One region of the Mesorhizobium sp. M1088 genome, then DNA from elsewhere that is predicted to be linked to it. Evidence: predicted binding sites of a transcription regulator. Region 1 holds the regulator's gene; each other region holds the start of a gene.
What was found. Region 1 encodes LexA, which represses DNA repair genes until DNA is damaged. Its sites were predicted from a motif close to TGTTCNNNNTGTGTTCNG; they were not measured.
Positions count from the first base shown of each region.

Region 1 (9,728 bases):
GGCGCCACGCAAATCCGACTGGCGCGACATCGAGGCGGCGCACGCGGCGGCAAAAGCCATCGGCGCGCTGGATATCGGCCAAGCGGCTGTTGCGGTCGGCGGCCGCGCCATTGCGTTGGAAGGCGTCGAAGGCACCGACGGGCTGCTCGAGCGGACAAGGGAGTTGCGCGGGCACGGCAGGCTGGCCGGCGGGAGCCGCGGTGTTCTGGTCAAATGCGCCAAGCCCGGTCAGGAACTGCGTGCCGATCTGCCCTCCATCGGCCCGCTGACCGTCGAGGCGGCGCATGCCGCCGGACTGGCCGGCATTGCCGTCGAAGCCGGTCGCTCGCTGGTGCTCGAAGGTCCCGCCACCATCGGACGTGCCAATGCGCTCGGCCTGTTCGTGATTGGCCTGCCTGCTACGGAGCCGGCGCATGGCGAATGAGCGGCCGTTGAAGATAGCCGTCGTCGCCGGCGAGGAGTCCGGCGACCTACTTGGCGCCGACCTTGTGCAGGCGCTCAAGCGCATGACCGGGCGCGAAGTTCGGCTTGTCGGCATCGGCGGCCGCCATTTGCAGGCGCTCGGCCTGGCGCCATTGTTCGACGGCAGCGAGATCGCACTGATGGGGCTTAGCGCCATCCTGCGCGACCTGCCGCGCCTGATGCGGCGGATCGGCCAGACTGCAAACGCTATTGCCGGTGAAAAGCCCGATTGCCTTATCACCATCGACAGTCCGGATTTCTCGCTGCGCGTCGCCAAGAAGGTGCGTGCCGCCGATCCGACTATCCCGATCGTCCACTATGTCTGCCCGAGCGTGTGGGCGTGGCGGCCGGGCAGGGCGGCGGCGATGAAGCCATATGTCGATCACATTCTTTGCATCCTGCCGTTCGAGGTGAAGGAACTCGCTCGCCTGGGCGGGCCGCCCGGCACCTATGTCGGGCATCGCCTTGCACACGATCCGGGCATAATCAGTGCCGCCAGGGCGCAGGCGCAGCCGCGTGACCTGTCCGCAGATCACGTCAAAACGTTGCTTGTACTGCCAGGTTCGCGTCGTGGTGAGGTGCGGCGCCTGGTTGGGCCGTTCGGCGAAACGCTGTCGATCCTGCGGGCGCGCGGGCACCGCTTGCGCCTGCTATTGCCGACGGTGCCGCACGTCGCCGACCTGGTCAGGACCTCGGTCGCGAGCTGGGACGAGAAGCCGGAGATCATCCTTGATGCCGAACGCAAATGGCAGGCTTTCGGCAAGGCGGATGCGGCGCTGATCGCGTCGGGGACGGTATCGCTGGAACTGGCACTGGCGGGTGTGCCAATGATCTCCTGCTACCGGCTCGATCCGGTCATGCGCATGGCGCAGCCGCTGATCAAAGTATGGAGCGCAGCCTTGCCCAATCTCATTGCCGACCGGCCGGTTGTGCCGGAACACTACAATCAATATGTGCGGCCGCATTATCTGGCGCGGCAGTTGGAAGCGCTGTGCTCCGATACCGCCTACCGCACCTGGCAGAAGCATGGTTTTGCCGACATTGCCGGGCGTATGGCAACCGCCAAGCCGTCAGGCGAGATTGCCGCGGGGGTGGTGATGGGGATGGTGAGGAAGTGAGTGAATTATGAATTGTGAATTGTGAATAGCGGTTTCTATGGACAGGGAGCGACGCTTCGCTACTCCCATTCACCATTCACCATTCACCATTCACCATTCACCGCTTCGCGATTGGTACGTAGTCCCGTTCCGGCGCGCCGGTATAGAGCTGGCGCGGGCGACCGATCTTCTGGTGCGGGTCCTCGATCATCTCCTTCCACTGCGCGATCCAGCCGACGGTGCGGGCGACCGCGAACAGCACGGTGAACATGGTGGTGGGAAAGCCCAGCGCCTTCAGCGTGATGCCGGAATAGAAATCGACGTTCGGATAGAGCTTCTTCTCGATGAAATAGGAATCGGTCAGTGCGATCCTTTCCAGCTCCATGGCGATGTCGAGCAGTGGATCGTCCTTGATGCCGAGCTCGCCCAGGACCTCGTGCGCGGTCTTCTGCATGATCTTGGCGCGCGGATCGTAATTCTTGTAAACGCGGTGGCCAAATCCCATCAATCGGAACGGATCGTTCTTATCCTTGGCGCGCGCAATGAATTCCGGGATGTGATCGACATGACCGATCTCGCCCAGCATGTTCAGGGCTGCCTCGTTGGCGCCGCCATGTGCGGGACCCCACAGGCAGGCGATGCCGGCAGCGATACAGGCAAAAGGATTGGCGCCCGACGAGCCGGCCAGGCGGACGGTCGAAGTCGAGGCGTTCTGTTCGTGATCGGCGTGCAGGATGAAGATGCGCTCCATCGCGCGGGCCAGCACCGGATTGATCTTGTATTCCTCGCAAGGCACGGCGAAGCACATATGCAGGAAATTGGCTGCGAAATTCAGCTCGTTCTTCGGGTAAATGAATGGCTGGCCGATGTGGTATTTATAGGCCATCGCCGCGATCGTCGGCATCTTGGCGATCAGCCGCATTGACGCGACCATGCGTTGATAGGGGTCCGAGATATCGGTGGAATCGTGATAGAAGGCCGACAGCGCGCCGACCACGCCGCACATCACCGCCATCGGATGCGCATCACGGCGGAAGCCGGTGAAAAAGCGCGACATCTGCTCATGCACCATAGTGTGGCGCGTCACCCGGTAGTCGAAATCGTCCTTCTGCGCCTTGGTCGGGAGTTCACCATAGAGCAAGAGATAGCAGACTTCGAGGAAGTCGCCGTGCTCGGCCAATTGGTCGATCGGGTAGCCGCGGTGCAAAAGAATGCCGGCATCGCCATCGATGAAGGTGATTTCCGATTCGCAGCTCGCCGTCGACGTAAAACCGGGATCGTAGGTAAAGACGCCGGCGGTGTTGTAGAGCGAACCGATATCGATGACGTCAGGTCCTACCGAACCACTTCGTATCTTGAATTCATGGGTTTTGCTGCCGAGTTCCAGCTTGGCCGTCGATGCCTGGGTTTTGCCGCCAAATTCCATTTTTGTCGCAGGTTCGGTCATAGCAAACTCCTTTTTGTTTCCTCAGGCCGGCAAAGGCAAAATATCTGAACCCAACACGTCAAAAGCATCGGAATACGCACATTTGCGCCCGCAATTGAATCTGCGCGGCAGATTAGGCCAAGACCCAATGTTGCACTGCGAAACACACCTTTCAATGCCAATCTTCTTGGGCCAGTTTGCTAATCGATTTGATCAGCGATCCGCGCCAGGCTTTCCTCGCGGCCAAGCACGGCAAGCACATCAAAGACACCTGGCGAGGTACTTTTGCCGGTGAGCGCGGCGCGCAAAGGTTGGGCCACGGCGCCGAGTTTATAGCCGGCGGCCTGCGCATAGTCGCGGATCGCGGCTTCGGCTGAGGCGGCAGACCACCCCGAAACCGTGGCTAGTGCCGCATGAGCGCCCCGCAGGATCGCGCGTGCCTCACCGCTGAGCAGCGCCGCCGCCTTCTCGTCGACCGGCAGCGGCCGTTCGACGAAAAGGAATGCAGCCCCTTCAACAAGTTCGACCAGCGTTTTGGCGCGCTCCTTCAGGCCCGGCAACGCGGCAAGCAGTTGCGCCCTGCGTCTGTCGTCGAGGCGAGCGGCGATTGCCGGGCCGCCTTCTAGATAGGGCAGAGTGGCGATGAAGATGTCGAGCAGCGCCGCGTCGTTCATCCGGCGCATATGCACGCCGTTAAGCGCCTCGAGCTTGGCGAAGTCGAAACGGGCGGCGCCCTTGTTGACGTCGCCAATGTCGAACCATGTAATCATGTCGGCGATCGACATGATCTCATCGTCGCCGTGGCTCCAGCCAAGCCTCGCCAGATAGTTGAGCAGCGCCTCCGGCAGGTAGCCCATGGCGCGATAGGCTTCGACGCCAAGCGCACCGTGCCGCTTCGACAGCTTGGCGCCGTCGGCACCGTGGATCAACGGGATATGCGACATCGACGGCACCTCCCAGCCCATGGCCTGATAGATTACGGTCTGGCGTGCGGCGTTGGTCAAATGATCGTCGCCGCGGATGATGTGGGTAATGCCCATGTCGTGATCGTCGACGACGACGGCATGCATGTAGGTGGGATTGCCGTCCGAGCGCAGAATAATGAAATCGTCGAGATCCTTGTTGGGAAAGCGCACGTCGCCCTGGACGCGGTCATGCACCACCGTCTCGCCGTCTGTCGGCGCCTTGATGCGGATCGCCCCCTTGGCGCCGGGCGGCGCCTCCGACGGGTCGCGGTCGCGCCAGCGCCCATCATAGCGGGGCGGAAGCCCCTTGGCTCGCGCTGCCTCGCGCATCGCCTCCAGCTCCGCCGGCGTCGCGTAGCAGTAATAGGCCTTGCCCGAGCGCACCAGCTCCTCGGCCACCTCGCGATGGCGCGGCGCGCGCTCGAACTGCGAGACAGGTGCGCCGTCCCAGGTGAGTCCGAGCCAGGAAAGTCCGTCGAGAATGGCTGCCGTCGCCGCATCGGTGGAGCGCTCGCGGTCGGTGTCCTCGATGCGCAGCAGCATCGTGCCGCCCGTGTGCTTGGCATACAGCCAGTTGAACAGCGCCGTGCGCGCGCCGCCAATGTGCAGATAGCCGGTGGGCGAGGGGGCAAAACGGGTGACGACCTTATCGGGCATGGAACTCTCAGGCGGGCGAAGGAAGTGGGTTTGCGGACTTTCGCGCGTTGCGCGTTCATGTAGCATAGGAGGTAGAGGGCGCAAGGGGCAGACCCGATGGCTGTGCGAGGCCGTGGTGCGGGCGAGGGCGAGGACGTTGGCAGCGACGTCAGCGAACGCTTGCTGTTTGCCGCTCCCCCGCCTGTCCTGCCGGCACCGGCATTGCTACCTGCTCCGCGCTTCGATGCTCCGTCGCTGCCGGCCAGCGACCCAGCAGCGGTTCTCGGGCCCGCGGGCGAGCCCATCGTACGCCTGCCCAGGCGTTTCCGCCTCCCGTCACCGTCCCGTATCCGCAACAGCGTAACCACGGCGGCCGGTCTGGAACTCGACCGCGGCATCGCCTTCCTGCTGGTGCCGGTGTTCCTCGCATGCGGGGTGGTCGTTTATTTCGGGCTGTCGGTGGAGCCGGCCTTTCCACAGCCGATCGCAATCGCGCTCCTCGCGACCCTTTGTGCCGTCGCCTCGCGGTCATGGCCCAGGACGCGCCTGTGCTTCATGGTGGCGCTGCTCTGCGCGCTTGGCGTACTTGCCGCCAAGTTCGAGACATGGCGTGTCGGAACGCATATGCTCGGCTCCGAAATCTCGACGCGGCTGACGGGTCGCGTCGTATCGTACGAGCCCATGGCGAGCGGCCGCATCAGGCTGACAATCGATGTGATCTCAACCGCCAGGCCGACACTGCGCTACATGCCGGAACGGGTCCGCGTTTCGGCGATGAAGATACCGGCTGAGCTGACCGCCGGTTCCGAGATCACCGGCTATGTGCGGCTGCTGCCGCCGACCGGCCCGGTGCGGCCCGACAGCTATGATTTCTCCTTCGACAGCTATTTCGCCGGTATCGGCGGCAGCGGCTTTTTTCTCGGCAATCCGAAAATCGTGTCGTCGGACAGCATGCCGCTTGCCGCGCAGCTTTCTTCCGCGATCGAAGACGCGCGTGAATCCATCGCCGACCATATCCGCAGCCGCATCGGCGGTGCCGAGGGCGAGATTGCTGCTGCGCTGATCGTCGGCGTGCGCGCCGGCATTCCCGAGGAGATCAACGAAGCGATGCGGCGCACCGGCATCTACCACATCATCTCCATCTCGGGGCTGCATATGGCGTTGGTCGCCGGCACCATCATGGCGCTGCTGCGGGGTGCCTTCGCGCTGTTTCCCGATTTCTCATCGCGACGGCCGGTCAAGAAATATGCCGCGGCCGCCGCGCTTTTTTCGATTGCGGCCTACCTCGTCTTTTCCGGCATTGTCGTGGCGGCCGAACGCAGCTTCATCATGCTGGCGGTGATGCTTATCGCCGTGCTGTTCGACCGGGCCGCGCTCACCATGCGCAACCTGGCGATCTCGGCCATCGCGGTCATCCTGGTGTCGCCGCACGAGGTGGTCGGTCCGAGTTTCCAGATGTCCTTCGCCGCGACGGCGGCCCTTGTCGGCGCCTATGCAGGCTGGTCCGATTACCGCGCCGGCAGGGCCACCACGCCGCCGCCGCGGCAGTCGCCGCTACGCTTTGCCACTCGAAAGGTCCTGCTGGGCATGTGCGGTCTGGCGATGACCTCGATCATTGCAGGGAGCGCCACGGCGCTTTTCGCCATATGGCATTTCCAGCGCGTGGCGCCGCTCAGCCTGTTCGCCAATCTGGCCATCATGCCCATCGTCTCACTGGTCGTCATGCCCTTCGCCGTTCTCAGCGCGCTGGCGATGCCGTTCGGTGCGGATGGCCCTTTTCTCTATGTCATGGGCAAGGGGCTGACGGCGATGATCGCCCTGTCCGGGTGGATCTCGGAGCGCTCGCCGATCGATGCGGTCGGGCTGATTTCGCTGAGATCCGTCCTTCTGGTGACGATCGCCCTCGTCATTGCCAGCATGGCGACGACGTGGTTGCGGCTGGCGGCACTTCCTTTTGCGCTCGCCGGCTTGCTGACGACAACGCAGACACGCATACCCGACGTATTGGTCTCGGAGGACGCACGGCTGGTCGCGCTGCCGATCGGCAGCGGTGAACTCGCGGTCAACCGGGCACGCCCGAATGAGTTCACCATCGACAACTGGAAACGCGCGCTCACATCAGAGGCTATCGTCACGCCGGAAACACCTGGAAAGAACGACCCGCAATTCGACATTGCCGATCCGGCCGACCTACCGCCGGGCATGCCGTTCATTTGCACGGACGGCCTCTGCCTTGCCAGGCATCCATCCGGCGCGATCATCGCGCAAGCCAAGGACCGCGATACTGCGCGGCCAGCCTGCGCCTTTGCCAGCTTGATCGTCATCGACGACGCCACCGCCCATAACCCCTGCTACTACGACCGGCTGGTCCTCGTCGTCACCAAACGGCAACTGGCGCGCGCGGGAAGTGCCGCCGTCTATTTCGATCCACAAGCGGCAACACGCGCCGAGATCCGCTTCGCCGTCGAAAAATCATACCGGCCCTGGCACGTGCAGCGGAAATTTTCACGCGCGGCACGGGGCCTGCCGCCATACCGCCGGGCCGACAACCCCAAAGCCGGCGCCAAGGGCGGAGCTCAGTAGCGGCGGATCAGTCCGACGAGCTTGCCCTGCACCTTGACCCTGTCTGGTCCGAAGATGCGCGTCTCGTAGGCCGGATTGGCGGCTTCCAGGGCGATCGAGGCGCCCTTGCGGCGGAACCGCTTCAGCGTCGCTTCCTCCTCGTCGACCAGTGCCACCACGATCTCACCGGGGCTCGCCGTATCGGCATTGCGGATGATCACCGTGTCGCCGTCGAAAATGCCGGCCTCGATCATCGAATCGCCTTTGACCTCGAGCGCATAATGCTCGCCGCCCATGATCATATCCGGCGGCACCGAAATCGAATGCGTCTGGTGCTGGATGGCGTCGATCGGCACACCGGCAGCGATGCGGCCCATCACCGGGATCGAAACGGCGGCGACGACATCGTCGTCATTTCCGGCTGCGGGCACGCGCGACGATGTCGGCTTGCCTTGCCGAGGGGCGCCTTGCCCAAGACTACCCTGGATGACACTCGGCGAGAACTTGCGTGCCGCATTGAGGCCGGGGGCGATCGAGTCAGGCAGGCGTAGCACCTCCAGCGCACGGGCCCGGTTGGGCAAACGGCGAATGAAGCCGCGCTCCTCCAGCGCCGTAATCAGCCGGTGGATTCCGGATTTGGAAGCCAGGTCGAGCGCTTCCTTCATCTCGTCGAATGAAGGCGGGATACCGCTTTCCTTCAACCTTTCGTGGATGAACATAAGCAGTTCGTGTTGTTTGCGTGTCAGCATAGCGACCCCCAACAGAATCAGAAAAACAAACCCAGAACAAACACTATCTGTTCCAGTTGTGTTCCGCAACTGTTTAAAGTTTAATGAATGCGTTAAGGCTCGGGAAACAAACGACGTCCCCTACCGGCGTACCGCATTTTCACCGCCGCGAGCCTCATCGCCTTGATTCTGCTTTCGTTTGCGCCCTTCTGGCCTCCTAGAAGGCGGCACTGGCATCGGCCGTCGGTCGGCAAAAGGCACGGAATTGAACCCGTATCGACTGTGCGGTTTGGTCAATGCACCGTGAACGAAACGAACTCAAAACGCCAACCTCGGGTTAAGTCCCGGTTTCCACCGCCTGGTCAGGCTGCTTCTCGCCGGTGGAGCCTTGCTGCGCGCAACCAAGTAATGGAAGAACAGTCGATGCGTGTCCGGCGTTGCGTTGGATCTTGGGGGAGCAGACAAATCATGACAGGAATTCCCGATCTCGTGGCCATAAAGGCGATGGATGCCGCGGATCCGCTGCGCGCGATGCGCGACCGCTTTGTGTTGCCGCAAGGAGTGATCTATCTCGACGGCAATTCGCTAGGAGCTGCTTCACGTGCCGCTTTCGATGAACTGCACAAGGCCGCGACCGAAGAATGGTCGCATGATCTCATCCGCGCATGGAACACGGCCGGCTGGTTCAACATGCCGCTTGAACTTGGCGACCAGCTCGGGCGCCTGATCGGGGCCGCGGCCGGCCAGACAGTGGTCTGCGACACGACATCGGTCAATATCTACAAGCTGCTGCACGCCGCCATGGCCATGCGACCGGAGCGGCAGGTCATCGTCGCCGAGGGCGATAGTTTTCCGACGGACCTCTACATGGCCGAGGGTGTGGTTTCGACGCGAAAAGATACGCTGCTGCGCCTCTCGGGAGTCGACGCGCCGACCATCGAAGAGCTGATCGACGAACGCACCGCTGTGGTGCTGGTCAACCACGTCAACTATAAGTCGGGCGAACTGCGCGACATGCCGGCGCTGACGCGCAGGGCTCAGGAAGCCGGGGCGATGATCGTCTGGGATCTCTGCCACACCGCCGGCGCGATGCCAGTCGAACTCGACAAGGCAAACGCCGATTTTGCCGTTGGCTGCACCTACAAATATCTGAATGGCGGCCCGGGCGCGCCTGCCTTCATCTATGCGGCTGAGCGGCATCTTTCCGACATCCAGCAGCCGCTCACCGGCTGGTGGGGCCATGCACGGCCCTTCGCCTTCGAGCCAGGCTATGCGGCCGGCACCGGCATCCGCCGGTTTCTGTGCGGCACGCAGCCGGTCTTGTCGATGCGCACGCTGAAGGGCGCGCTCGACATCTGGAACGATGTCGACATGACGGCGGTGCGCAAGAAGAGCATCGCGCTGGCGGATCTGTTCATCGAGCTTGTCGAGGCAAAGTGCGGCACTTACGGGCTCACGCTCGAAAGCACGCGCGATGGGGAAAAACGCGGCAGCCAGATTTCATTCATGCATGAGCATGGCTACCAGGTCATGCGCGCGCTGATCGAACGTGGCGTGATCGGCGATTTTCGCGCGCCATCGACCATGCGCTTCGGCTTCACCCCGCTCTATGTCGGCTATGCCGATGTCTGGCAGGCCGCCAAAGTGCTTGAGGACATCCTGCACACCGGTGCGTGGAAGGATGCGCGCTTCGCCATCAAAGCAGCTGTCACTTGAGATTGATGCGAGAGCTGGAATCGTGAGGCTGGCGACGACGCGCCGCGCGATGCTTACGGCTACGCTGCAGGGCCATATGCCAGGGAGGGCGCAGGGTGTTCGAACGTCACATTGCCGATTGGGACAACGCCTATGC
Region 1 is NZ_JAMYMO010000016.1:9,988-19,715, forward strand. Features, by position in the region: gene NKH49_RS19245 (LpxI family protein) at 1-424, shown strand, start outside; gene lpxB (lipid-A-disaccharide synthase) at 414-1,580, shown strand; gene gltA (citrate synthase) at 1,678-3,006, opposite strand; gene gltX (glutamate--tRNA ligase) at 3,186-4,607, opposite strand; gene NKH49_RS19265 (ComEC/Rec2 family competence protein) at 4,704-7,169, shown strand; gene lexA (transcriptional repressor LexA) at 7,163-7,897, opposite strand; gene kynU (kynureninase) at 8,345-9,592, shown strand; gene NKH49_RS19280 (hormone-sensitive lipase) at 9,688-9,728, shown strand, end outside.

Region 2 (9,728 bases), on a different contig from region 1:
GTTGTCGTAGGCGCCCTGGCGCACCAGCTTTTTGATCTGCGCGACGTGCTTCGGCGCAAGGTCGGGCCTCAGCGCGATGGTCACGTCGCCGTCCTTCAGCGTTACGATCATGGTGTTTTCCGGATCGGCGGCAAAGGCCGACACGGATGCGGTCACAAGACCGGCAAGCACGGCAAGCAAGAAGGCAAGCTTTTTCAGCTGCATGGGATCTTTCTCCGAATATCTTCGTTCATGCATGTCGTTACCCAAAGCCGGGTTCCACTTTTGGGTGACATGCATTTTATTTCGCGAATTTGGCGGTGAGCGCGCCGGCCACGGCCGCCGGCACGAAGGGGCGGATGTCGCCTCCCATCGAAGCTATCTGGCGCACAAGTGTGGCGGTAATGGTGCGCACTGAAGGGCTGGCGGGCAGGAACACCGTCTGCAGCTCCGGCGCCATGGTCTCGTTCATGCCGGCCATCTGCATCTCATAGTCAAGGTCGGTGCCGTCGCGCAGGCCGCGGATCATGATCGAGGCGCCATGCTTCCTGGCCGCGTCGATTACCAACCCGTCGAAGGCGACTACTTTGATACGCGCACCGTCGCTGCCGAATTCTGCCTTCGCGGCCGTTTCGATCAGGCCAACCCGTTCCTCGAAGGAAAACAACGGCTTCTTGCCGGGATGGATGCCGATCGCCGCATAGATTGTATCCGCCACGGCCAGCGACGCCTTCAGCACGTCGAGATGGCCGTTGGTCAGCGGGTCGAAAGAGCCGGCATAAAGGGCGATGCGTTCGGTCATGGCAGGTGCTTCTAGCGAGCCTCTCTCCTAAAGGCAAATCCGATCGCCAGCCCGCGCCGTGAACCTTTTGGCCGACGTGAACGACAGATGAATGTGCCGCTCACAACAGCTTCACGCAGTGTTCACTAAGTTGCAGCTGCAGGAGATGAAACCAAACACCCATCTAATCGTTGTTAGGCGCAGGAGAACACGCACATGCTGATCTACATGCTCGCCACCGCAATGACCGTCGCCATGCTGATCGCCACCGTATTCGGGTTGCATCAGGAAGCACAGCGCGTCCGCGCCAAGGCCAACACCAAGCGGTTCGAAGGCTTCGGCAACCGCAGGCCTTATCGCCGCTTCTAGATTGCGGGTGTCTTCACACGCCGGCCCACAGGGCTGGCGTCGTCGTGCCAAACTCACTCGACGGAAGTATCGGGCTCCCTACCATCGGCATCGGCAACAGCGCCGCTTTCAGCATTCTCTTCGATCTCTTCATCCGCTTGCGGTTCTGAAATTCGCTCGACCGAAACGACCTTCTCGCCCTCAGCGGTATTGAAGATGGTAACGCCCTTGGTGGCGCGGCTGGCGAAACGAATGCCGTTCACTGGAACACGGATAACGGTGCCGCCATCCGAAACCAGCATGATCTGATCGTCATTGCCGACCGGGAAGGTCGCCACTAGGCGGCCGATTTCGGCCGTTTTCGAGACGTCGGTGGCGCGAATACCCTTGCCGCCACGGCCAGTCAGGCGGAAATCGTAGGACGATGAACGCTTGCCGTAGCCATATTCCGTCACCGTCAACACGAACTGCTCGTGCGCCTTGAGGAATTCATAGCGGTCGTCGGAAAGCTCTGCCTCTTCGCCGACCTCTTCATTGGTGAGCTGGATTTCTTCCTCCTCGCCAGCCGCGATGTCAGCAGCGAGCCGGCGTTCGGCCACCACCCGCTTGAGGTAGGCGGCACGCTCCGCCGGCGGCGCATCGACATGCTCGATCACCGCCATCGAGATCACCCGGTCGCCATCTGCCATCGCAATGCCGCGCACGCCGACCGAATTGCGGCTCTGGAAGACGCGTACGTCGCTGACCGGAAAGCGGATGCACTGGCCGGAACTTGCCGTCAAAAGCACGTCGTCATTGTCGGTGCAGGTCTCGACGCCGAGGATCTCGTCGCCTTCCTCGTCCAGCTTCATGGCGATCTTGCCGTTGCGGTTGACCTGGACGAAGTCCGACAGCTTGTTGCGACGCACGGTACCGCGCGTGGTGGCAAACATGACGTCGAGCTCGCCCCAACTCGTCTCATCCTCCGGCAGCGGCATGATCGTGGTGATGCGCTCGCCCTGTTCGAGCGGCAGCATATTGATCAGCGCCTTGCCGCGCGATTGCGGGTTGCCGATCGGCAGGCGCCAGACCTTTTCCTTGTAGACGATGCCGCGCGAGGAGAAGAACAGCACCGGCGTGTGCGTGTTGGCGACGAACAGCCGGGTGACGAAATCCTCTTCCTTGGTCGACATGCCGGAGCGGCCCTTGCCGCCGCGGCGCTGCGCCCGGTAGAGCGACAGCGGCACGCGCTTGATGTAGCCGGAATGGCTGACCGTGACGACCATGTCCTCGCGCTGGATCAGGTCCTCGTCTTCCATGTCCGCCCCGCCCTCGGCGAGCTCGGTGCGGCGCGGCGTGCCGAACTCGTCGCGCACGGCGATGAGCTCGTCCTTGACGATCTGCTGGACGCGGGCGCGGGACGAGAGGATGTCCAGGTAGTCCTTGATCTCGTCGCCGATCGTGTTCAGCTCGTCGGCGATCTCGTCGCGGCCGAGCGCGGTCAGGCGCTGCAGGCGCAGTTCGAGGATGGCGCGCGCCTGCTCCTCGGAGAGATTGTAGGTACCATCCTCGTTGATGCGATGGCGCGGATCGTCGATCAGAAGAATCAGCGATTCCACGTCGCCCGAAGGCCAGCGCCGCTCCATCAACTGCTCGCGCGCCGTCTGCGGATCCGGAGCGCTGCGGATCAGCTTGATGACTTCATCGATGTTGGCAACAGCGATGGCAAGGCCGACCAGCACATGGGCGCGGTCGCGCGCCTTGCGCAGCAGGAATTTCGTGCGCCGGCTGATCACCTCCTCACGGAAGGCGACGAACGCCTTCAGCATGTCGGTCAGCGTCAGCAATTCCGGCTTGCCGCCGTTCAGTGCCACCATGTTGGCGCCGAAGGACGTCTGCAGCGGGGTGAAGCGGTAAAGCTGGTTGAGGATGACATCGGCGACGGCGTCGCGCTTCAGTTCGATGACGACGCGGTAGCCCTGGCGGTCGCTCTCGTCGCGAATGTCGGAAATGCCTTCGATGCGCTTGTCGCGCACCAGCTCGGCCATCTTCTCGATCATGGACGCCTTGTTCACCTGATAGGGAACCTCGGTGATGACTATCGATTCACGATCGTTGCCGCGCGCCTCGACGTTGACGCGGCCGCGCATGACGATGGAGCCGCGGCCGGTCGAATAGGCGCTGTAGATGCCGGAACGGCCAAGCACGATGCCGCCGGTCGGGAAATCCGGTCCCGGAATGATCTCCATCAGCGCCGGAAGGTCGATCGCCGGATTATCGATGAGGGCGATGGCGCCGTTGCAGACCTCGCCCAGATTGTGCGGCGGGATGTTGGTGGCCATGCCGACGGCGATACCGCCGGAGCCGTTGACCAACAGGTTCGGGAAGCGCGCCGGCAGGACTTTCGGTTCGCTGCCCGACGCATCGTAAGTGTCCTGGAAATCGACGGTGTCCTTGTCGATGTCTTCCAGCAACTCATGCGCGACCTTGGTCAGCCGCGATTCCGTGTAGCGCATCGCCGCCGGCGGATCGCCGTCGATCGAGCCGAAATTGCCCTGCCCGTCGATCAGCGGCACGCGCAGCGACCAATCCTGCGCCATGCGCACCAAAGCGTCGTAGATCGAGGCGTCGCCATGCGGATGGTATTTACCCATCACGTCGGCGACCGGGCGTGCCGATTTCACATATTTGCGGTTCCAGTGATAGCCACTCTCATAGGCGGCGTAGAGGATGCGGCGATGCACCGGCTTGAGGCCATCGCGCACGTCCGGCAGCGCGCGGCTGACGATCACGCTCATGGCGTAATCGAGATAGGAGCGCTGCATCTCCTCGATGATGGATATCGGCTCGATGCCGGTGGGGCCGCCGTCGGCGCCGCGCGGTGTCTTTTGGTCGGTCAAATCGGATCACAATCTAATCAGGAATCACTTGGTGCTTATATAGGAAGCCAGCCTGAAACTCCAACAATCGCGGCAGTTTTCCAGTGTGGTTTTTAGCGGCAAATTCAAAAGGATAAACCAATTGCGACGATATGGCCGTGTACCCTTTCACGGGCGTCGCCGGCGGGCGCGATAATTACCCGGCGCCTCGCCCATCAGCCGCCGGAAACGGCGATTGAAGGTTGATAGATCGTTGAATCCCGCCGAAAAGGCAATCGCCGAAATCGTCTGATCCGACGTCCGCAGCCGCACGGCTGCCCTGTGCAGCCGCGCTCTCAGCAGGAATTGGTAGGGCGTCATACCGGCAACGTGCCGGAAGGTGCGCAGGAAATGGTAAGGGCTGGTGGCGGTCTCGTCGGCGAGTTCGGCAAGCGAGATCGGCCGGTCGGCATCGACTTCGATGCGCCGCACCGCTTCGGCGACACGCTTCTGGTCACGGCGGCTCGGCGTCCGCCCCCGATCCGTAGCGCTGCAAGCCGCTGTTACCGCGGCACCGGCAATGCGCAGGGCGAGTTCCTCGAACGCGCCGGTGTCGGCCATCTCGCGCGCCGCCTCCGCTTCGGCAAGCAGCGACACCAGCGCCGGCAAGGGCGGCAGGCGCGGTGTGCCGAAATCGAGCGTCTTGGCGCCCGGCACGTCGGCGACGATCCGCTCCATATAGGCCGGTCCGAAATGGAAGGAGAGGCAACGGTCGCCGGCGCCATGCTCGTGCCCGCATTCATAGCATGTGCCGGGATTGCCGAGCAGGAGCGCGCCCGGCGCCAGCATCGCCGTGCCCTCGCGCGCACGATAGCGGAAGGTGCCGTTGGTTACGGCGGCAACGCAGAAATCCCGATGCTCCTCCTCGAATGGCCTGTCGGCGGCGCTGGCGGTGCAGATGACATCCGACACCTGCCAGCCTCGGCCCGACGCCAGCCTGTGCGCGCTCGTCGTCATCGCCGAAACATAGCAACTTTTCCCAAGCGCAGAACCCCTGTCGGCCTCTATGCTTGCCGGTCTCCTGACAAGATGAGAGCGAAGCCATGTCCAATTCCTTTGCCAAGGTCCTGCACAGCGATGGGCCCGTACCGGCCCTTGCCGAGAAACTGAATCTTTATGGCCGCTTCGTCGGCGCCTGGACGTTCGACGCCACGCGCCATCTCGAGGACGGTCAGGTGCTGACCGGGCGCGGCGAAGTGCATTTCGGCTGGGTGCTCGAAGGCCGCGCGATCCAGGACGTATGGATCCTGCCTGCCCGTGACGCCGGCCCCTCGCCCTCGCTCGGCAAATGGACCTTCTATGGCACGACGTTGCGCGTCTACGATCCCGGCGTTGACGCCTGGCACATCTTCTGGAGCGATCCGCGCAATCAGTACTACAGCCGCCAGCTCGGCCGTGCGGAGGGCGATACCATCATCCAGCAAGGCGCAGACGGCACCGGATCTGCTGTGCGCTGGAGCTTTTCGCGCATCACCGAAAATTCGTTCCGCTGGCTGGGCGAACGCTCACAGGACGACGGCGCCGCCTGGCGTCTCGAAGTCGAGTTTCTGGCGCGCCGGGCCGTCAGCCCCTGATCCGCACGGTTTCCACTGGCTCTGCTTTGCTCTACCAATCCCGTTATCCGGCTTTGCCGGCGGGGAGGGTCAGCATGCCGAGCTTCGACAGCCTGTTCAACGCCTTCGTCACCATACTGGTGACGATCGATCCGCCCGGCCTGGCGCCGCTCTTCCTCGCCGTGACCCGCGGCATGAACCGCGAGGAGCGCAACCAGGTCTCCGTGCGCGCCTCGGTCATCGCCTTCCTGGTAATGGCGTTGTTCGCAATCGCCGGCGCGTCGATCCTGTCAGTCTTCGGCATCACTCTGCCGGCCTTCCGCGTCGCCGGCGGCTTTCTACTGTTCTTCATCGCCTTCGAAATGGTGTTCGAGCGCCGGCAGGACCGCAAGGAGAAGATCGGCGACGTCGCCATCACCAGGGACATGATCCACAACATCGCCGCCTTTCCGCTAGCGATCCCGCTTATTGCCGGTCCCGGCGCGATTTCGGCGACCGTCCTGCTCTCAAGCTCGTTTCAGGGTTTGGGCGCGCAGACAGCCCTTGTCGGCATCATCGCCATCTGCCTCGTCATCACCTACCTGGTGTTCGTGCTGTCAGAGCGCATCGACCGTATCCTCGGCCAAACCGGCCGTTCGATCCTGACAAGGCTGCTCGGCGTCATCCTGGCGGCGCTCGCCGTACAGTTCGTCGCCGACGGCATCAAGGCGCTGATGGCGACGTAGGGACAGCCCTACTTCGCTGTCGTTTCAATGACTTCGAAGTCGTGGGTAATCTCGGCAGTCTTGGCCATCATTGCCGAGGCCGAGCAGTATTTGTCGATCGAAAGCCCGATCGCCCGCTTCACCTTGTCGTGTGATAGCGCCCGGCCTTTGACGACAAAATGCATGTGAATGCGGGTGAACACTCTGGGCTCGGCTTCTGCACGGTCGGCATCGAGTTCGACCACGCAATCTTCGACCGCCTCGCGCCCCTTTTCGAGAATATGGACCACGTCATAGGCCGAGCAGCCGCCAGTGCCGATCAGCACCAGTTCCATTGGGCTCGGCCCCGGCGTCTTGCCCTCCGGCCCGAACGCAGTGCCTAGCACCAGCTTGTGCCCATTGGCGGACTCGCCAACGAAAGTGCGCTCCTCGACCCATTTGACCCTTGCCTTCACCTGATACGTCCTTTCACCGCTCAAACGCACAACGTCCCGAAAATCCAAGACAGATTTTCGGGACGCCATTTCGTGGCCAAGGTGCCGGCGCTTTTCGCCGCAAGGGCAGTCCGCCCGAGAAATCAGAACGGGATTTCGTCGTCCAGCTCGCGCGACGAACCACCGCCGCCGCCCTTGTTGGCGCCACCGCGATTGAAACTTTCGCCCGGGCCGGACTGGCCGAAATCGGAACCGCGGCTCGCACCACCACCGGCATAGTTGCCGACCTGGCCGCCGCCCTCGCCCCGCGCATCGAGCATCTGCAGCTCGCCGCGGAATTTCTGCAACACGATTTCGGTCGTATAGCGGTCATTGCCGGTCTGGTCCTGCCATTTGCGCGTCTGCAGCTGGCCCTCGACATAGACCTTCATGCCCTTCTTCAGATACTGCTCGGCCACCTTGGCGATCTGGTCGTTGAAGATCACGACATTGTGCCACTCGGTCTTTTCCTTGCGCTCTCCGGACGTCTTGTCGCGCCAGCTTTCCGACGTCGCGATGCGGATGTTGACGACCGGGTCACCCGAATTCAGGCGGCGGATTTCAGGGTCCGCCCCGAGGTTGCCCACCAGAATGACCTTGTTGACACTACCCGCCATGATACTTCTCCGCGCTCATCCGAAACCAGATTTTTGTCGCCGCACCTTACAGGCTATGGACAATCCCTGCCTGCCGTCGCTGCCTTTTCCCACAACGTTTTTGTTCTCTTTTCGTTCTATAGGAGAGGCCCTGCACTGTCAATAGTTGTCAGTAAGAAGTAGTGTCTTGGCGTCGAATTTCCACAGACCATGGGATCGAGGCGAACTCAATGAAGATGGTTGCGCATGACGATCAGCCGCAAGAAGAGTGGCGGACGGGAGTAAAGACCCGCATGCATGTCTCGGCCTGCAACGGCGCAACTCAACTTTGCATATTCGAACAATGGGTCGAACCCGCGGTTGGCGCCCCGACACATTGGCACCCGGTCGAGGAAGTGCTTACCGTCATCGCTGGCAGAGCCGAGATGTGGATCGACGAAGAGCATCTCGTCTTGACTGCCGGACAGTCGCTTGTTGTTGCCGCGCACAGGCAACATGGCTTCCGAAACATCGGCTCCGAATTGCTTCATATTCATGCTGTGCTCGCGTCACCAGTTTTCGAGGCGACGTTCAACGGATCCCCCGACATGGTGAGACGCTGGTTTCCGGCGAGTTTGTAAAACCTCGCCTGTCTTAAAAAACACCGCCTGTCTTAAAAAACACGGCTTGCCAAACCGATAAGTATTGACTTATGCTTTCGGCATGATCGAAGCAGACATTTTTCGGGCACTGGCGGATCCAACGCGTCGCGCCGTCTATGAGCGGCTCGCCGACGGCGAGATGACGGTGTCGGAACTGCGCACTGGCATACCGGTATCGCAGCCGGCGGTATCGCAACATCTCGCAGTGCTGCGCGGCGCCGGCCTCGTGGTCGAGCGCCGGGCCGGTCGCAACGCTTATTACCGCGTCGATCCGAAGGGGCTTGCGCCACTGCTCGGCTGGATCGAACGCTACCGTGCGTTCTGGCCAGAGCGCATCGAAAGGCTCAAGACGGTTTTGAAGGGCATGGACCAATGACCAGCCGAGGCAAAGAACGCGCCGAAATGGCCGCAGACAAGATCGAGTTCGAGTGCGAGCTGCCCGAACCGCCGGAAAAGGTGTGGCGGGCGCTGACGGTGCCGGACCTGCTCGCGGCCTGGATGATGCCGAACGACATCAAGCCCGAAATCGGCAACCGCTTTGCCTTTAAAGCGCCGAATGCGCCGATCGAGTGCGAAATCCTCGACGCGGATCCCGGACGGCTGCTGCGCTATTCCTGGCGGGAGCGGCCGGCGCCCGGCGATACGCAGGTGCCGCCCGGCAGCCCCCTGGACAGCGCAATGAACGACAGCCCAGTGGACAGCATCGTCACCTTTACGCTCGACCGCACCGTTTCCGGCGGCACGCATCTGCGCATCGTCCATGATGGTTTTGCTCGGGCAGCAGTGCCGGAGATCGCGATGGCAGGCGCCGGTTGCCGGCTTTCCTTTGAAGCGCGCACTCCCAGGCACAAGCAGATCGCCGCAAACACCCCGCGCCTCTTCCTGCGCGCGGCCTGAACGACAACAGTCAACGGAGACAACCGATGAGCGGCCTTGCCAATCTGGTGCCGATGGTGATCGAGCAGTCGAGCCGCGGCGAACGTGCCTTCGACATATTTTCGCGGCTGCTGCGCGAGCGCATCGTCTTCATCAACGGGGCGATCGACGACGGCACCTCGGCGCTGGTCTGCGCCCAGCTTCTGTCGTTGGAATCCGACAATCCCGACAAGGAGGTCTCGCTCTACATCAACTCGCCGGGCGGCGTGGTGACCAGCGGTTTCGCCATCTACGATACGATGCAGTATATCAGCTGCCCGGTCTCCACGGTTTGTATGGGCTTCGCCGCCTCGATGGCCTCGTTCCTGTTGATGGCCGGCACACCGGGGCGGCGCATCGCGCTACCCAACACCAGCATCGTGCTGCATCAGCCTCTCGGCGGTTTCCAGGGCCAAGCCTCCGATATCCAGCGCCATGCCGAGGGCATCCTTCGCACCAAGCGGCGCATGACCGATCTTTACGCCCGCCATTGCGGCCGCACCTACGAAGAAGTGGAACGCACGCTCGACCGCGACTTTTTCATGACCGCGCAGGAGGCCAAGGATTGGGGCCTCGTCGACTATGTTTTCGACACTCGCAAGCAGGCCGCATGAACGAGCCGGGCCGGCGGACGGAACTGAGGCGATTGAGCCCCCGCAATTTCAGCGCCATCGGTCTGGTCTTGACGCTATCGCGGCACTATAGTCCGGCGATGACCGCCAGCCGCTCATCCAGCCTGTTATGCTTTGCTATCGCTACCGTAGCCGGCACGAACATGCTGGTGGGTATGGCACTTGCCCAAGATAATTCGATGTCTTCGCAAAAGGGCGCCCTGCCCGGT
Region 2 is NZ_JAMYMO010000003.1:23,615-33,342, forward strand. Features, by position in the region: gene NKH49_RS04795 (peptidylprolyl isomerase) at 1-204, opposite strand, end outside; gene coaD (pantetheine-phosphate adenylyltransferase) at 281-781, opposite strand; gene NKH49_RS04805 (hypothetical protein) at 977-1,129, shown strand; gene gyrA (DNA gyrase subunit A) at 1,183-3,987, opposite strand; gene NKH49_RS04815 (helix-turn-helix transcriptional regulator) at 4,135-4,962, opposite strand; gene NKH49_RS04820 (hypothetical protein) at 5,049-5,579, shown strand; gene NKH49_RS04825 (MarC family protein) at 5,654-6,283, shown strand; gene NKH49_RS04830 (OsmC family protein) at 6,292-6,717, opposite strand; gene NKH49_RS04835 (single-stranded DNA-binding protein) at 6,840-7,352, opposite strand; gene NKH49_RS04840 (cupin domain-containing protein) at 7,562-7,951, shown strand; gene NKH49_RS04845 (ArsR/SmtB family transcription factor) at 8,034-8,348, shown strand; gene NKH49_RS04850 (SRPBCC family protein) at 8,345-8,869, shown strand; gene NKH49_RS04855 (ATP-dependent Clp protease proteolytic subunit) at 8,896-9,501, shown strand; gene NKH49_RS04860 (hypothetical protein) at 9,498-9,728, shown strand, end outside.
Region 2: a site for LexA is predicted at 7,454-7,471, ahead of NKH49_RS04835 (single-stranded DNA-binding protein). Genes of this name have one in related genera too.

Region 3 (9,728 bases), on a different contig from region 1:
GCTTCTCCTTGAGGAAAGCGATCGTCCGGCCCCAGGCGAGGTCAGCCGCCTTCTTGTCGTAGCGGGCCGCCGACGTGTCGTTGTTGAAGGCATGGTTGGCGCCTTCATAGACATAGACCGAGTATTCGACATGATCCGCGTCGAGTGCCTTCTTGAAGGCATCGATGCCTGCATTGGTGCGGGTGTCGAGCCCGGCATAATGCAGCATGAGCGCGGCCTTGATCTTCGGCACGTCCTCGGCCTGTGGCTGCATGCCGTAATAGGCGACGGCGGCGGCGAGGTCCGGCGCGTTGACGGCCAGCATGTTCACCGTGCCGCCGCCCCAGCAGAAGCCGACAGCGCCGACCTTGCCGTTGCCGTCCTTGTAGCCTTTGAGGTAGGCGACGGTTGCCACGGCATTGGCGGCGACCTGTGCTGGATCGAGCTGGGAAAACAGGTCACGTGCCCTGTTTTCATCGTCCGGCGTGCCGCCGAGCGGTGTCATGAAGTCCGGCGCAAGCGCCACGAACCCTTCCAGCGCCACGCGCCGCGCCACATCGCGAATATGCGGGTTGAGACCCCTGTTCTCGTGCACCACGATGACGGTGCCAAGCTTGCCGGTCTGGTCCGCCGGCCTGACCAGATAGCCCTTCATCTCGCCGGCGCTGCCGGGATAGCTGATGTCCTTGGCTTTCACCCGCGGATCGTCTTCCGCCACGATTGCCGCCTGGGCCGAGTTCGCCGCCAGCAGCGGCGCGATCGCGGCAGCTGCCGCACCCGATCCGGCAAGCCTGGTCAATTGCTCCATGAAGCGCCGCCGGTCGAGCGTCAGATGCGTGTATTCGTCATAGGCGTCGATCATCGCCTGGGTAATGACAGGCTCGGCGGCAATGGGTCCGGCAGGTGTTGTCATGGCGCGCTCCTCGTCGGCGCCCCCCGCGGCAACATAGAGCCGAAGCTTGCCTGGTCCAGTCACGGCTGAGTGAGGCTGCCATAAGTCCCTGCACGAGGCCGTGATGCCGCGCGCCGCACTGTCGTTAAATTTTGGTCCTTTGTGGCAATGCTAAATGCACGCACCACGATGTAAAAAGAAGTTACCGGGCTATGCCTCACTCGGGCCATTTGGCGAACGAGAATGGCCATTTGGCGGGAAAAGAATGCCTGATTGACGACGAAGGAATATGCCATGACCTTTCCCTCCCCGCTTCTGGCAAGTGGGTTCGCCCTCGCCGCTATGGCTTTGCTGGCGCTGCGGTTCACTGCCTTCACCGCATTCAAACGATCGTTGATCAAAATCCGCGCCACCGGCACCCGCCCGCAAACACCAAAGCCTGAGGAAAGGTCATGGACGTTCAGGACATCATCAACACCGTCTCCCAGAAATCCGGTCTCAACCAGGCTTTGACGGAAAAGATCGCCGGCACGATTTTCTCGGTGCTCGAACACGAGGCGGAAGGCACGACTCTGTCCAGCTTCTTCGCCAAGATCCCGGGAGCCGACGCCCTGGCCAAGCAATATGATGTCATGGCTCCCGGCGCAGCTTCCGGTGGTGGCCTCCTGTCCTCGCTGGAGGGCGCGCTCGGTGGCGCTCTCGGCGAAAAGACCGGCGCGCTGATCAACGGGGTCGCCATACTCAAGGCATCAGGCCTTACGCTCGCACAGATCAGCCAGGCCGGCACGATGCTGGTCCAGCAGGCCGAGACAGCCGCCGGCCCGCAGCTGACCAGTGAGGTACTTGCATCGGTACCCGACCTGAAAGGGCATCTCGGGCTCTGAAGGAACTTCTCTATTTCGGCAGCGTATAGGCCATCACATAGTCGCCCGGCTTGGTACCGACCGAGCCGTGGCCGCCGGCAACGATGACGACCAACTGGCGCCCGTCGGCTACCGTGTAGGTCATCGGTGTCGACTGCCCGCCCGCCGGCAGCCGCGCCTGCCAGAGCTGTTTGCCGGTCGTCAGGTCATAAGCGCGCACATAGTCGTCGACCGCCGCACCGAGGAAGGCGACGCCGCCGGCAGTGATCATCGGCCCGCCAATGCCGGGCACGCCGACCTTGAACGGCAGCGGCAATGGCGTCATGTCGTAGACGGTGCCGTTGCGATGCTTGTAGACGATCTTGCCGGTCCGAAGGTCGGCACCCGCCACATAGCCCCAGGGCGGCGCCTGGCAGGGAATGCCGAGCGGCGACAGGAACGGCTTCAATATCACTGCGTAAGGCGCACCGTCATTGCGGTTCAGGCCTTGTTCGCTGCCCTTGGTGTCGCCGGGCGGCGGCACGTCGGCGCGCGGCACCAGCTTGGAGATGAACGCCAGGTATGTCGGCATGCCGAACATCACCTGCCGGACCGGATCGACTGCCACGCCGCCCCAGTTGAAGGTGCCGAAATTGCCGGGGTAGATCAGCGAGCCCTGCAGCGACGGCGGCGTATAGCGGCCCTCATAGCGCAACTTCCGGAGCTCGATCCGGCAGGCCAGCTGGTCGAACATGGTGATGCCCCACATGTCGGCGCCGGTCAGCGGTTTCGGACTGAAGCTGAGATCCGAGACCGGCTGCGTCGGCGAGGTATGGTCGCCTTCGATCGCGCCGCCCGGCGCCGGCACTTCCTTGACCGGAACGATCGGCTCGCCGCTGCGCCGGTCGAGCACATAGAGGTCGCCCTGCTTGGTCGGCCCGACCAGCGCCGGCACCACGCCACTTTCCGTGGTGATGTCGACCAGCGTCGGCTGCGCCGGCACGTCCATGTCCCAGAGATCGTGGTGCACGGTCTGCCGCACCCAGCGCAATTGTCCGCTGTTGAGATCGAGCGCGGTGATCGAAGAGGAGAATTTCTCGTCATTGGCGCTGCGTCCGGCACCGAGTTGGTCCGGCGTCTTGTTGCCGAGCGGCACATAAAGCAGCCCGAGCTTCTCGTCGACGCTCGCCGTCGACCACATGTTGGGTGAGTTGTTGGTGTAGGTCTGGTCCGGCGGCAGCGGCGTCGTCTGGTCCGGATTGCCGGAATCCCAATTCCACAACAGCGCGCCGGTGTCGGCATCGTAGGCACGGATGACCCCGGACGGCTCCTGCGTCGAATAATTGTCGTTGACCGCGCCGCCGACGATGATCTTGTTGGCGACGATCAGCGGCGCCGAGGTCGAATAATAATAGCCCGGCTTCGGATATGGCATGTTGGCGAGCAGGTTCAGCGTGCCGCCTTCGGCGAAATTCGGGCAGACCTGGCCATTCGCCGCATCGAGCGCGATCAGCCGGGCGTCGGATGTCGGCAAGTAGATGCGTGTGGCGCAGGGCTGGCCAGCGGCGACCTTGGCATCGGCATAATAGGACACGCCGCGGCAGGTCTGGTGCTGGCGGTCCTTGTTGAGCTTGACCTGCGGATCGAAGCGCCATTTCTCCTTACCGCTCGCGGCATCGATGGCGATGGCGAAATTATGCGGCGTGCAGATGTAGAGCGTGTCGGCGATTTTTAGCGGCGTCACCTGATAGGTCGTCTCGGCGATGTCGCCGGGCCCTTTCACGTCGCCGGTGCGATAGGTCCAGGCCGGCTGCAGATTGGCAACGTTTTCGGCGGTGATCTGGTCGAGCGGCGAATAGCGCTGGCCATATTGCGTGCGACCGTAATAGTGCCATTCGCCAGCCGGCACGTTGCCGCCGAGATCGGCCGTCGGCGTCACCTTGTCGGTGTTGAGTTCACCCGCAATATCCTTTGGATCGGTCGTCATCGAATAGCCGGCGACGGCAAGCGAGGCCAGCACGGCGAGGATCAGCGGCGCGCGTCCGTCGGGACCGGTAAGCCCGCGCCGCGCCCATGGCGTCAACAGCCACAGCGCGACAAGCACGATGATGCCGCCGCGCGGGCCGAGCTCCCACCAGTCGAAGCCGATCTCCCAGACCGCCCAGGCGAGCGTGCCGAGCACGATCGCCGCGTAGAGCCACAGCGCCGTGGATCTGCGCCTGTAGAGCAGCCAGGCCGCGACAAGGAAAGCTAGACCGACGATGACGTAGTACCAGCTGCCGCCCAGCGTCACGAGCCAGATGCCGCCGCCGCCAATCGCCAGGCCGATGAGGAAAAGGATCAGGGAGGTGATGACCACAGCCAAGACGGTGCTCCTTCGACTGGTGCGCTCCGCGACGCGTCCATGGGCAACCCCGCATTGCGTTCCTGCCCCCACGCAACTTTCTCCGGCCCGCTTCCCCTGTCAAGCAAGCTCGGCGTTTTACGGTGCCGGCCCATCGCAAGCCCGGCGTTTTGGTTAGCAGACCCATTCAGATTGTGAGTCTACCGACTGGACAGAGAACAAAACGGAGACACTTCTGGCCTTTCGCTGCCGAATCACTACATTCGGGGGGAGATGTCCGGCTTTTCGGAAGACATGCCCTTTTTTGACGAACCGAACGCGCGGCCCGTGGCCCCGTCGGGCATTGCCGCGCGCGCCATGGCTGCTCGCAGCAACCAGAACAACGCGCCCGATTATCTCAACGGCCTCAACCCCGAGCAGCGGCTGGCGGTGGAAACCACCGAAGGCCCGGTGCTGGTGCTGGCCGGCGCCGGCACCGGCAAAACGCGCGTCCTGACCACCCGCATCGCCCACATCCTTGCCACCGGCAAGGCTTTCCCCTCGCAGATCCTCGCCGTCACCTTCACCAACAAGGCGGCGCGCGAGATGAAGCAGCGCATCGGCCTGTTGATCGGTGAAGGCAATGTCGAGGGCATGCCGTGGCTCGGCACCTTCCACTCGATTGGAGTGAAGCTGCTGCGCAGACATGCCGAGCTGGCCGGGCTCAAATCCGACTTCACCATTCTCGACACGGATGATGTCGTGCGCCTGATCAAGCAGCTTATCCAGGCCGAAGGGCTGGACGACAAGCGCTGGCCGGCCAAGCAGTTCGCCCAGATGATCGACGGCTGGAAGAACAAGGGCCTTGGCCCCGCCGACATCCCCGAGGGCGATGCCCGTGCCTTCGCCAACGGCAAGGGCCGCGAGCTCTACAAGGCCTATCAGGAGCGGCTGAAAACGCTGAACGCTTGCGACTTCGGCGATCTCCTGTGCCATCCGATCCGCATCTTCCGCGCCAATCCGGACGTGCTGAAGGAATACCACAAGCGCTTCCGCTACATCCTCGTCGACGAATATCAGGACACCAACACCGCCCAGTACATGTGGCTGCGGCTGCTGGCACAGCGGCCGCAATCCTCCCCCCTTGAGGGGGAGGTGCCCGCGAAGCGGGCGGAGGGGGTTGCCGCAGAAGGCACCGCTAGAGCGTCGAGCACTGCCGCCGGTAGGTCAAGCACTGCCGCACGGACCCCACCCGACCGGGCTTCGCCCGGCCACCCTCCCCTCAAGGGGGAGGGAAGCCCGCGCCTGTCCACCGTAAATATCTGCTGCGTCGGCGACGACGACCAGTCGATCTATGGCTGGCGCGGCGCCGAGGTCGACAACATCCTGCGCTTCGACAAGGATTTCCCCGGCGCCACCATCATCCGGCTGGAGCGCAACTATCGCTCGACCGCGCACATCCTCGGCACCGCCTCCCACCTCATCGCCCACAATGAGGGCCGTTTCGGCAAGACGCTGTTCACCGAAAAGATCGCCGAGGACGACGAGAAGGTGCATGTCCACGCCGCCTGGGATTCCGAGGAGGAGGCCCGCGCCGTCGGCGAGACCATCGAGGCCTATCAGCGCCAGAAGCACAATCTCAACGACATGGCGATCCTCGTCCGCGCCTCCTTCCAGATGCGCGAATTCGAGGACCGCTTCGTCACGCTCGGCCTCAACTACCGCGTCATCGGCGGCCCGCGCTTCTACGAGCGTCTCGAAATCCGCGATGCGCTGGCCTTCTTCCGCGTCGTCGCGCAAGGCGCCGACGACCTCGCCTTCGAGCGCATCGTCAACGTGCCGAAGCGCGGCCTTGGCGAGGCCACCATCCGCCAGATCCACGACACCGCACGCGCCCTGCGCATCCCGATGCTGGAGGCGGCGGCAAAACTCGCCGAAAGCGACGAGTTGAAGCCGAAGCCGCGCGCCGCACTGCGCGAGGTATCGGCCAATTTCGAGCGCTGGCAGAAGGCGCTGGAAACCACGCCGCACACCGAGCTCGCCGAGACCATTCTCGAGGAGAGCGGCTACACCGACATGTGGAAGAACGACCGCTCGGTTGAAGCGCCCGGCCGGCTCGAGAACTTAAAAGAACTGATCCGCTCCATGGAGGAGTACGAATCGCTGCGCTCCTTCCTCGAACACGTCGCACTCGTCATGGACGCCGAGCAGAACGCCGAGCTCGACGCCGTTAACATCATGACGCTGCATTCGGCCAAGGGCCTCGAATTCGAGACCGTTTTTCTCCCTGGTTGGGAGGAAGGTCTTTTTCCGCACCAGCGCTCGCTCGACGAGGGTGGCCGCTCCGGGCTGGAGGAGGAGCGCCGGCTTGCCTATGTCGGCTTGACCCGCGCCAAGAAGAACCTGCACATCTGGTTCGTCTCCAACCGCCGCATCCACGGCCTCTGGCAGTCGACCATCCCGTCACGCTTCCTCGACGAGTTGCCGGAAGCCCATGTCGAGGTCGCCGAGAGCGGCAACAGCTACGGCGGTTACGGCAATTCCTACGGCGGCGGCTCGTTCGCCTCCGGTCGCGGCGGCCAAGGGGCAGGCAGGCAGAACCCCTATGGAGCATCGCGCTTCGACAACATTGGCGGCAATAACGGTGCTGAAAAATCCGGCGCTTTCTCCAGCACCTATGCGACACCGGGCTGGCAGCGCGCCCAAGCCAACCGCACCGAGGCCACCGACCGCAATTGGGGCACGCGCTCCGGCCACCAGGTCGAGCGCATCGGCTATGGCGAAACCGACTCCGGCTACGGCGCCGGCCGCACCTCGGTCAAGGGCCGCACAATCGACGGCGAGCTGGTCGCCAAATCCGTCGCCGACACGCCGTCCCCCTTCAGCGTCGGCGACCGCGTCTTCCACCAGAAATTCGGCAACGGCAACATCTCGGCCATCGAAGGCAACAAGCTGACCATCGACTTCGACAAAGCCGGCCAGAAACGCGTGCTGGACGGGTTTGTCACCGGGGTGTGAGGCCGCCGGGCGCTAGCGATACCGCGCCTGGTTCCACTTATGGCCGAGCAGCGACAGGATGATGATCAGGCCGTTGAAGAACTGGACATAGAAGCCGCTCAGGCCTGCCGCCACCACGCCGGTCTGGATGAACGAGACGGTGACCGCGCCGATCGCGCCGCCGACAACAGTGCCGATGCCGCCCCAGGTCGGGGTGCCGCCGACGAACACCGATGCCAGCACCGGCAGCAGGTATCCGTCGCCCGCCGTCGGCCACCAGGTGAAGTTGATCATCACCGAGAACGTGCCGGCGATCGCCGCGCCGATACCGACGAAGACGAACACTTTCACCCGCACGCGCTTGACGTCGATACCCATCTGCTGGGCGCTGTCGGGATTGTCGCCGACCACCTTGACCTGCGCGCCGAAGCGATGGCGGTTGTAAAGCAGCGCCGACAGCACGACGAAGCCGATGGCCCAGAAGATCTGCACCGGAATGCCGTAAAGCTGGCTGGAGAAGATCTTGTAGGCCCAGCTGTCGGCAAGGCCGGTCAGCGCCGTCGACCTGCCCTCGTTGATGATCTGGATCAGGCCGCGCAGCAGGAAATTCATGCCGAGCGTGGCGATCAGCGACGACAGCCCGCCATAGACGACCAGCGAGCCGACCAGGAAGCCGAGCAGCATGCCGGTGACGATTGCGGCGGCGATGCCGAGGAACGGGTCGTAGCCAGCCTGCACGACCAGCGCAAACACCCAGGAGGCAAAGCCCATCGTCGCCGGAAACGACAGGTCGATCTCGCCGCAGGTGACGACGAAGACCAGCGGCACCACCACGAACAGCGCCACCGGCAGCGTGGTGAGTACGGAGCTGTAGAGATACCAGGTGGTGAACACAATCGGGTTGGCGATCATGAACACCGCCATCATGACGATGAACACGGCAAGCGTGCCGAGCGCGGCGCGGTTGTCGAGGATGAACCCGCGCAGCCAGTTGTCGGACGGGTGTCTCCACTCTTTCCCGGCGGCCTCATTATGCGTGCCGCCGAGGGGGCTCTGCAGATCGGGTTCCATGGTCTTGCTCATCGTGCCGCCCTCCCCGCATCGCCCGCGTCGTGCAACCCCGGCAATCCGCTGGGGTGGGCGACGTCTTCCATGAAATTGATCAGGTCTTCGGCCGATTTGACCTCGCTGCGGTCGGCGCTGAGCGCGACCTTGCCGCGGTCCAGCACCACGAAGCGATCGGCGATATCGAAGACGTGGTGGATGTTGTGGCCGATGAACAGGATCGAGCGCCCGCTCGCCCGCACCTGGCGCACGAAGTGGAAGACCTTGGCGGTCTCGGTCAGCGATAGCGCGGTCGTCGGTTCGTCGAGGACTATCAGCTCCGCCTTCTTATAGATGGCCCGCGCGATCGCCACGCCCTGTCGTTCGCCGCCCGAGAGCTGGCCGACGATCGACTGTGGCGTGAACACTTTCGAGGTGAAGCCGATCTCGCGCATCAGCCGGCTCGCCTCCGCGATCTCCTTGTTGACCTTCAGCCAGCCAAGCCAGCCGGTGAGCTCGCGGCCCATGAAGATGTTGCGCACGATCGTCTGCTGCACAGCGAGCGCCCGGTCCTGGAACACCGTCTCGATGCCGGCGTCGCGCGAGCGCGCAGGGCTCCATCCGGTCACCGGCTTGCCGCGGACGAGAATCTCGCCGCTAGTCGGTTTGACCACGCCGGACAGGATCTTGATCAGCGTCGACTTGCCGGCGCCATTGTCGCCGATCAGGCCGACCACCTCGCCTCGATCGACGCTGAGATTGACCCCGCCAAGCGCATAGACCTGGCCATAGGACTTGCTGATGTCGCGCAGTTCGATAATGCGTTCGGCCATGGCGATCCTCGCTTGATTGTCGCGTGCCGGCCTTTTCGCCGGCGGTCCCGCCGGCCGGGCTCGATCCCGGCCGGCGGCTTGGGAGGTCAGCGCAGCGCCTGCTTGGCGAGCTCGGCGACGATCTCGTAATTCTGCGGCGTGACGAAGCCGGCGCCGGTATCGACATTCATCGGTGCGAGACCCAGCACAACCTGCTGGCAGAGGCTGAGGATCGGCAGATAGCCCTGCAGGAACGGCTGCTGGTCGGCCGTCAGTTGCACCCAGCCGCCCTTGAAGCCCTCGACGATCTGCGGGCTGGTGTCGAAGCCGAAGTTGAAGATATCGCCCGGCTTCCTGCCCGCCGCCTGCATGTAAGTCGGGACGTTGCCCAGCATCTGTCCGCCGGGATAGCCAACCGCCTTGACGTCGGGGTTGTTGAGCAGTGCCGCGGTGATCACCGGAAGGGCCAGATTTGGGTCGGAAGCCCATTCGCCGCTCGGTGGCGAGGAGAGCTGTATGACCTCGACGCCCGCTTCCTTGAGGGCAGCGACAGTGCCGCGTTCTCGCGCGCCGCGGCTCTCGTTCTCGAACGGGCCGATCATGATTGCCTTGTCGCCGGCCTTGAGCCCGGCCAGCTTGACCGCCTCGGCGCCAAGCGCGCGGCCCTGCTGCTCCTGCTGGGCACCGACATAGCCGCCGCCGAACGCCGCCGTGACCGTCGGCACCGGCACGTTCTGGTACATCATCTTGATGCCGTCCTTGTGCGCCTGTTCGGCCAGCGGCATGATCGCGGCGTCGCCGGGGTGGCCCATCATGGCGATGCCTTGGGGCTTGACCGC
Region 3 is NZ_JAMYMO010000011.1:94,857-104,584, reverse strand. Features, by position in the region: gene NKH49_RS16300 (dienelactone hydrolase family protein) at 1-892, opposite strand, end outside; gene NKH49_RS16295 (hypothetical protein) at 1,324-1,755, shown strand; gene NKH49_RS16290 (glucose/quinate/shikimate family membrane-bound PQQ-dependent dehydrogenase) at 1,766-4,078, opposite strand; gene NKH49_RS16285 (ATP-dependent helicase) at 4,331-7,054, shown strand; gene NKH49_RS16280 (ABC transporter permease) at 7,067-8,116, opposite strand; gene NKH49_RS16275 (ATP-binding cassette domain-containing protein) at 8,113-8,910, opposite strand; gene NKH49_RS16270 (substrate-binding domain-containing protein) at 8,997-9,728, opposite strand, start outside.
Region 3: a site for LexA is predicted at 4,272-4,289, ahead of NKH49_RS16285 (ATP-dependent helicase). Genes of this name have one in related genera too.